Regions from separate parts of the Priestia sp. JSM ZJ58 genome, predicted to be linked through region 1. Evidence: riboswitches for the same ligand, from Rfam matches in the RefSeq annotation. Region 1 holds a riboswitch; the other holds the start of a gene.
The links. A riboswitch is a leader RNA that binds a small molecule or an ion and turns the genes downstream of it on or off. The one in region 1 is predicted to bind cyclic di-AMP.
Positions count from the first base shown of each region.

Region 2: linked by a shared signal. The riboswitch ahead of kdpF (K(+)-transporting ATPase subunit F) and the one ahead of ACH6EI_RS04325 (dicarboxylate/amino acid:cation symporter) in region 1 are both predicted to bind cyclic di-AMP.

Region 1 is NZ_JBISEM010000001.1:852,042-856,444, forward strand. It holds gene ACH6EI_RS04320 (NAD(P)/FAD-dependent oxidoreductase) at 1-723, shown strand, start outside; cyclic di-AMP (ydaO/yuaA leader) riboswitch at 1,326-1,480, shown strand; gene ACH6EI_RS04325 (dicarboxylate/amino acid:cation symporter) at 1,661-2,896, shown strand; gene ACH6EI_RS04330 (aspartate aminotransferase family protein) at 3,005-4,354, shown strand; gene ACH6EI_RS04335 (CoA transferase subunit A) at 4,355-4,403, shown strand, end outside.
Region 2 is NZ_JBISEM010000001.1:1,695,890-1,700,292, reverse strand. It holds gene kdpB (potassium-transporting ATPase subunit KdpB) at 1-397, opposite strand, end outside; gene kdpA (potassium-transporting ATPase subunit KdpA) at 419-2,080, opposite strand; gene kdpF (K(+)-transporting ATPase subunit F) at 2,105-2,185, opposite strand; cyclic di-AMP (ydaO/yuaA leader) riboswitch at 2,483-2,623, opposite strand; gene ACH6EI_RS09120 (hypothetical protein) at 2,639-2,776, opposite strand; cyclic di-AMP (ydaO/yuaA leader) riboswitch at 2,849-2,991, opposite strand; gene ACH6EI_RS09115 (undecaprenyldiphospho-muramoylpentapeptide beta-N-acetylglucosaminyltransferase) at 3,151-4,218, opposite strand; gene ACH6EI_RS09110 (CHY zinc finger protein) at 4,396-4,403, shown strand, end outside.

The DNA.
Region 1 (4,403 bases):
GTAGAAACATCTAACGTTGTTATGGAAGAAATCAACAAGCACTTGTACGAAGGGAAATTTATTTACAATACGTCTGTAGGTACAAGAGTCAGAACGTTCTGCAGCAATCCTTCAGGGCATGTGGTAGTAGAGAATCATTCAGGGATTATGTTAGCAAATGGACACGCATACAAAGATCCGAAGCTTGGAAGTCAAAATACGAACTTTGCGCTGCTTGTTTCTCATAAATTTTCGGATCCATTTGATCAGCCGAACGAATATGCGCACGAAGTATCAAGATTAGCTAATATGCTGTCAAACGGAGGCTTAGTTGTTCAAAAGTATGGAGATATTTTAAAGGGGCGCCGTTCAACAGCGAATCGAATTAAAGAAGGCTTTTTAGAACCAACGTTAAAAGAAGCTGTCCCTGGTGATTTGGGTTTAGTGCTTCCATACAATACAATGAAAAGCTTAATTGAAATGACAGAAGCACTGGATCATGTAACGCCTGGGTTAGCATCTGAACATACGCTGTTTTACGGTGTGGAAGCGAAATTTTACTCCGCCCGTCCGAAGTTAAACGATAAGTTTGAAACTGAAATTTCCGGTTTATACGTGGGAGGAGACGGAGCTGGTATTACGCGAGGACTCGCGCAGGCAAGTGCGTGTGGTGTGTGGGTAGCGCGTGACATTGTTGAAAAATTAAAGAATCGTAAAGCAAGTTCTGAACCTGTTACTGTATAAAAAAAGAGGCCGTCACGGCCTCTTTTTTTTATGGGTTAAATAACGAGAGGGAATAAGTAAAAAGTAAAGAACTTGTACCGCTCCAACTCCGATAGTTTTATATGATAATTACCCGCTCCTTTTTAAAAGATAGTAGGAAATCTATACTTCTATCTTGAGCAGAATTAAGTAGAATAAGGGGAATTGATAATGTCGATTTCTTCGCATCAATAAAGTCAGTGAAATTTTAGGGAGTGTATATCAAGCAGTACAAGGATAAAATCAACAGTTGGAAAGAGTTATTTTTTTTGATAAGTAAAATATTTATGGAAGCAGTAAAGTACATGGATATTAGAATAATTATACATATTTATGAATGATATTAATGAGAAGAAAGTTCACTTTATAAACTATTTTTTGAATTAATTTTTTATTCATTAGATTGTAAGTCTTGTTAAATAGGTGTTTTTGGTTTATTGAAATATGATGTAAATATTTTGAAATATAACAATTCTCAACTTTTTACGATAAAATCATGCATTATTTTTGAATAAAAACTTGACAGGAATACATAAAATGAATTTTAATTAAAGTAACAATTATTATCATGCAAAAATATTAAAGAAAATTATTTGCTTAATCTCTTTTGTTTTATAAGAGAACGGAGGACCCATATTTGTGCGTAATGTACTTGGGGTGAATCTTGAATGAATCAAGTAGGGTAACTCACGTACCCGAATCCGACAGCTAACTCCGTAAGCATTCAGTGAGGGAATAACAGGTCTATGAAACCATGATATTCTCATGGTTTTTTGTATAGCTAAAAATATTCCTAAACTATTAATCTGAAAATTTTTAATATATTGTATATTTTGAGTGTTATCACCCTCAATGCATGGTAAAATAAGTATAGTAGTTAGAATCATTCTAATATAATTTATTTATGGGAGGTAAATCTATGAAGCTATCGACAAAGATCATTATCGCGCTAATTGCTGGTGCTGTTGTAGGAGTGTTGATTAATGCTTTTGCTCCAAGTGCTTTTGCTCCGCTGGACAAGTACTTGTTTACGCCGCTTGGGCAAATTTTCTTAAGCTTAATTAAAATGCTTGTTGTACCAATTGTGTTTTTCTCTATCACGTTAGGCGTAGCAGGTTTAGGAGATCCTAAAAAACTGGGAAGAATCGGGGCAAAAACAGTTTCGTACTTCCTAGTGACAACAACCGTTGCTATTGTAATTGGTTTATTATTAGCGTTTGTTATTAAACCAGGAACATTTGGATCTTTTGATACAAAAAACGCTTCTTTTGAAGCTGAAAAAGCACCGCCGGTTGGAGAGACATTCTTAAATATGATTCCAGTCAATCCAATCCAAGCGATGGCTGAAGGGAATATGCTTCAACTTATCGTTTTCTCTATCTTTATCGGTTTTGGTATTACGATGCTTGGAAGTAAAACCAAAGGGCTTTATAATTTACTCGAGCAAGGCAATGAATTGATGATGTACCTTGTAAATCTAGTGATGAAGTTTGCTCCTTACGGAACATTTGGGCTTCTTGCAACAGCGGTTGGAAGTCAAGGCTGGCAGGCAATTAAAGCGATGGGGCTTTACATGATTGTAGTCGTGCTCGCACTGTTCATCCATTCGATTGTAACATATGGGGGGTCAGTCGCTCTTATGGCCAGACGTAACCCTATTGAATTTTTTAAAGGTTTTGCTCCTGCGATGACAGTTGGATTCAGTACATCAAGCAGTAGTGCAACGCTTCCGATTTCAATGAATGTGGCTCAAAAAAATCTTCGTGTCCCGGAGTCCATCAGCAGTTTTGTTCAGCCGTTAGGTGCTACCATTAACATGGATGGAACAGCAATTATGCAAGGTGTCGCGACTATTTTTATTGCGCAAGTATACGGCGTTGACCTGTCGCTGGGTGCTCTTGTGACGGTTGTATTAACAGCGGTGCTTGCTAGTATTGGTACAGCAGGCGTGCCGGGAGTTGGTCTCATTATGCTAGCGATGGTATTGAGTTCGGTTGGCCTGCCTGTAGCAGGTATCGGATTGATTATCGGGATTGATCGCTTGCTTGATATGCTTCGTACATCTGTAAATATTACGGGAGACGCTGCGTGTGCCGTTATTGTGGCTGAGTCAGAAGCAAAGCGTATCGATAAATCTGTAACGCAATCGGCTTAATAAATGTAAAAGCTCTAGCTATATGCTAGGGCTTTTTTTATTGGCAAGAAACTCTTCTTTTCAGCATACAGTTTAATAAGAGTATGTGTTTGAAAGGAGAGTGCGGAAATGAATAAGACCCATGTGATAAAGCCGCTGCTCGACGACGACTACCCAGTTATTTCATATGGAAAAGGAATTTATTTGTACGACCAAGATGGAAAAAAGTACATAGATGCTTCGTCAGGGGCAGTTACAGCAAGTATCGGACACGGCGTAAAAGAAATTATTGATGCGATGACGGATCAGGCACAGAAAGTTGCGTTTGTATATCGGTCGCAGTTTACAAGCGATCCGACGGAAGCCTTAGCTAAGAAACTATGTGAATTAAGCAGCAATCATTTCCAGTGGAGCTTTTTTGTTAACAGCGGGACAGAAGCGACTGAAACGGCTATGAAAACAGCCATTCAGCATTTTCAAGAGCAAGGAAAGCCAACCAAAACAAAGGTTTTGTCACGCTGGATGAGCTATCACGGTATTACAATAGGAGCGCTGTCTATGTCAGGGCACGTTGGAAGACGAAAACGTTTCTCGTCTTTGCTTGAAGATTATCCTTCGGTTTCACCTCCTTATTGCTATCGATGTCCGTTTCATCAAACCTATCCATCCTGTAATCTTGCTTGTGCACACGAATTGGAAACAGTTATCAAACGAACCGGCCCTGAACATATTGCTGCTTTTATTACAGAGCCCATTGTAGGAGCTGCCGGAGCAGCTCTTACACCTCCACCCGGTTATTATGAAGTGATAAGAGAAATTTGTGATAAATATGATGTGTTATGGATAGCCGATGAAGTCATGACTGGAGTTGGGCGTACAGGCGTGATGTTTGCATATGAGCACTGGGGAGCTAAACCAGACATCATGACGCTTGGAAAAGGAGTGGGAGCAGGATATACACCGATAGCCGTTACGTTAGCTAGCAGCAAAACGATTGAACCTATCATGAACGGATCCAAATTAATTATGAGCGGCCATACGCTAAGCGCTAATCCGCTGTCAGCGGCTGTAGGGCTAGCTGTCTTAGCCTATATTGAAAAGAACGATCTTGTTCAACAAGTAGCGCTGAAAGGAGCCTATTTAGTAAAAAAATTGAAGGAGCTTCAACTTCTTTACCCTATCATTGGTGATATTCGTGGCAAAGGCTTACTAGTTGGTCTTGAGCTTGTACAAAATCCAAAAACGAAGGAGCCTTTTTCATCCTCCGAAAATATGACGGCGCGCGTAATAAGTAAAGCCCATAAAAATGGTCTTCTCCTTTATCCTTCACAAGCAGGAACAGATGGAGTAGAAGGAGACGGTATTATTATTGCGCCGCCATTTACGATTACTCATCGCCAACTTGATGAAGCGGTCGTGTTGCTTTCGAAAACATTGTATGAAGTACAAAATGAAAAACAGGGAAATGAGGTGAAATAAGTGACAAAGGTCGAAAACTCATTTCAAAAGATTACAACTGTGGAACAAG
Region 2 (4,403 bases), 840 kb from region 1:
GTATCATTTGCCCGTTTTGAAGCTGATTAGCTGTAATATCGCCTTTAGATTTCTTTAATGAGTTTGCCTGTGCTTTTCCTCGACCTTCTGCTAATGCTTCTGCAAAATTAGCAAAAACAATGGTAAAAAATAACACGAGAGATACGGCAACATTAAATCCTGTGCTTACTGTACTTTCTCCGAAAAGGTCCGGAACAACGGCTAAAAAAAGCGTAATTATAAACCCGATTTCTACTACGAACATGATAGGGTTTTTTATCATCGTTCTTGGGCTGAGCTTGATAAAAGCCTGCTTTACTGATTGAATAAAAATCGATGAAGCTTGTGTATCCACAGAACCTTGAATATGACTGTTGCGATCCAATTCAATATTATTTGCAAAATTCCGTTTATTCATTATGATCCTCCGCTTTCTTGATTACAGTGTTAAATACTCAGCAACCGGCCCAAGCACAAGCACTGGGAAAAACGTAAGTGCTCCTACAATAACGGTAGTTCCAATTAAAATGCCGCTAAATAAAGACGTATCTGTTTTAAATGTCCCAGGTGTTTCGGGAACAAGCTGTTTGGATGCTAGTGAGCTCGATACCGCCAGCATCGTAATTAGTCCGAAGTAGCGTCCAATATACATAACGATTCCCGTTGAAATGTTCCAAAACGGCGTTGCATCACCGAGTCCTTCAAAGCCGGATCCATTGTTTGCTGCTGACGACGTAAATTCATACAGTGCCTGACTTAACCCGTGAAAGCCTGGATTTGATATACCTTCTATTCCTAAATGAGTGGTAAGTGCTACAGCTGTTCCTCCTAAAATTAGCAGCGGTTGCAAAATAAGCGTCACGGCGATTAGCTTCATTTCTTTTCCTTCAATTTTTTTACCTACGTATTCTGGTGTTCTTCCAACCATTAAACCTGATAAAAATACGGCGATAATGACGTACATCATGACATTCATAAATCCTGCTCCGACACCGCCGAATACGGTATTTAACATCATATTTCCAAGCGTTAACAACCCGGTAAGAGGCGTAAGAGTATCGTGCATGGTGTTGACTGCACCTGTTTCACTTGCTGTCGTCACGATGGCGTAAAGCGTCGACATGCCGACACCAAAACGGACTTCTTTCCCTTCCATATAACCGTTCGCTTCGTTCAAATGAAAAGCATCAAGTCTTGGATTGCCACCCCACTCTGTTACGAACGCTGTGCTTAAAATAACGATAAACAGCATACTCATCGCTACAAACAAAATGCGGCCTTGCTTACGCTTTCCGATCATTTTTCCGTATGTGAAAGGAAGTGCTGTTGGCAATAAAAGCATAAGGACGATTTGTAATACATTGCTCAACGCGTTAGGATTTTCAAATGGATGAGCTGAATTGACACCAAAAAATCCCCCTCCGTTGTTTCCTAGCTCTTTAATTGAAAGAAAAGAAGCAACTGGTCCCCTTGCTATTTGCTGTGTTGCCCCTTCTATTGTATGGGCAGTAACCGTTCCGCTTAACGTTTGAGGGACACCTAAAAACATAAATAAAATGCCTGTTATAAAAGCGATAGGAAGTAAAATACGCGTAATTGACTTTACAAAATCAACAAAAAAGTTTCCCATTTCTTTCCCTGCCAGCCCACGAATAAAAGCGATTGCTACTGCAAGTGCCGTTGCTGGTGCAGCAAACATCATAAATACAATGGCGGCCATCTGCGAGAAATAGGACAATCCTGATTCGCCGCTGTAGTGCTGCAAGTTCGTATTTGTCATAAAACTAATGGCCGTGTTAAAAGCAAGTGCCGGATCCATTCCTTTGATGTGGCTTGGGTTAAACGGCAGTACCCCTTGAAACCGGAAGATAAGGTACACCACAAAAATCATAAACGTATTCGCCAAAACAAGAGCAAATGCATATTGCTTCCACGTCTGATTAAGCCCTTTAATTCCTGCTGCTTTAAACATCACCGTTTCTATCTTTCCTATCAAGCTAGTGTTTTTATCGTTTGAAAACACATTCGCTATATAAATACCTACGGGCTTTGCAATAAGCGCTACAAAAACAAGCAGCAGCGCAACTGATAGTAGAAAAATCCCCACTTTTTATTCCTCCGCTTATTAAAATTGTTCTGGATTTAACAGTACATATACTAAATAAATTAAAACGAGAACTGAAATACCTGACAAAATGAACGACATGTTCACTTCTCCTCTCTGTCGTCTACTACATGAGACGACCAGCGAATAATTCCGTACATAGCAGTTGCTAATAAGGCAAGCGTTCCAAGCATCATCATATCCAAGTTGCTTCCTCCTAACTGTTTCCTGACAAAAATGATAGCTTCTAAGTTTAGTGACGGTTTCTTTTCATAAAGCATCACGTCCAAAAAAGCTAACCGCGAGACGTGATGCTATTTTTTTCCACTAAAAAACCGCAGAAGAGAGTTCTCTTCCGCGGTTTAATGCACGACAAATAAGCCGTGATTGACACGAATTTTTTACTCCCAAAACGCTTACGGAGTTAGCTGTCGGATTCGGGTTATGGAAGTAACCCTACTCAGTTAAGAGATTCACCCCTAGTACATACGTACAAAATATTGGGTCCCCCGCTCATAATTGATTAAGCGTATATTTGTTATTTAATTTTTAGACTTAATGATGACTTTTACTGCTGCGTTTAAAACTTTGATTAGCTAACGTAGACAAATAGCGGTTTGCTAGATCAAAAGATTGCTGGTCGCACATTGCCCGATATTCAATCATTTGAATCATTTGCTTAGATAAATGCATCCTGACGCTCCTTTCACCTATATTTTGAAAGGAGCGTACTATCCGCTGTTATAGAAAACGACCACGATTACACCATCCTCTCTCTTAACGCTTACGAAGTTAGCTGACGGGTTCGGGTCAAGAAAGTAACCCTACTCAATTAAGAGATTCACCCCTGATAATTGGGTCCTCCGCTCTTTCCTTCTCTTTCAGAAAAGACTCAGCGTTTCACAGTGGAACGTTTCATGAGAGTAATCTTACTCCTGTTAAAATTTACTGTCAACAACATTTTTTGAAATTTTAAAAGCTTTATTTTTCTATATTTATTCATTATTTTAAAATAATAATTCCAGAAGAAAAAAAGCGTTCTTATCGAGGAGATAAGAACGCTTTTTTTAGCTCATTTTCTCAATTTCATTTACAAGAATTGAAATAGCATCCGTTTTTGTTGCTTCACGCATTGTACGCTTCATTGTACTTGCCTGCTGCTGAAGCTCACTTACTTCACGTAAAAACAATTCTTTTGTTAACTGTTCTTCTTCTACAACCATACAGTAGCCTTTTTTCTTAAAAGATTGTGCATTTAAAATTTGATCTCCGCGACTCTGTGCTTTTGATAAAGGAATAATCATCATCGGTTTATGAAGAGCTAAAAACTCAAAAATGGCATTGGATCCACCGCGTGTAATCACATAATCAGTTGCCGCTAGAACATCAGGAAGCTGTTCGTTTACGTATTCTAACTGACGGTATCCTGACTCTTTTTCAAGGCTTGTATCAATATTGCCTTTTCCGCAAAGGTGTACAATTTGGAATTTCTTTTGCAGTTCAGGCAAAGACTCTCGAACGATTTCATTAATACGGCGTGCTCCTAAACTTCCGCCCATAATCGTTAAAATGGGGCGCTTATCATAAAAGCGTAGCCAGCTTTCCCCGTTCGCTGCGCTTCCGCTAAATAGCTCTTTTCGAATAGGTGAACCAACAACCTGCACTTTTTCTTTTGGAAAGTAGTTTGCGGCTTCATCAAAAGAAGTAAAAATTTTAGTGGCAAATTTCTGCGCAATTTTATTTGCCAGTCCCGGTGTTAAATCACTTTCATGAATGAACACGGGAATGTTTAAAGATTTAGCAGCCATTACCACAGGAACTGTGACGAAACCGCCTTTTGAAAAAACAAGAGAAGGCTTTAGTTTTTTCAGCACGCGACGTGCATCGCCAACCCCTTTTGCTACTCGAAATACATCTTTTACATTTTCCATATCTACATATCGACGCAGCTTCCCGCTTGAAATCGCATGATATGGAACGTTTAATTTTGTAATTAATTCTTTCTCAATACCATTGTGAGAACCGACATAATGGATATCCCATTTTTCACTGTCTAATTCTTTCATGATGGCAATGTTTGGCGTTACGTGCCCCGCTGTTCCGCCTCCGGTAAAAACGATAACTTGCTTACTCATTTTTTCTTCCTCTCTTTGCATCACTTAATCGATCTGTTTTGACATCAATTTTTATCTAATCTTTTTAGCATGCAATCTGACATGTAAAACGATGGTTTTATTATAGCATTTTTCTTTTTACATATGTATGATAAGGCGTATAAAAGCATGCTATACTTTTCATAAGGAGTGATGATAATGAACAA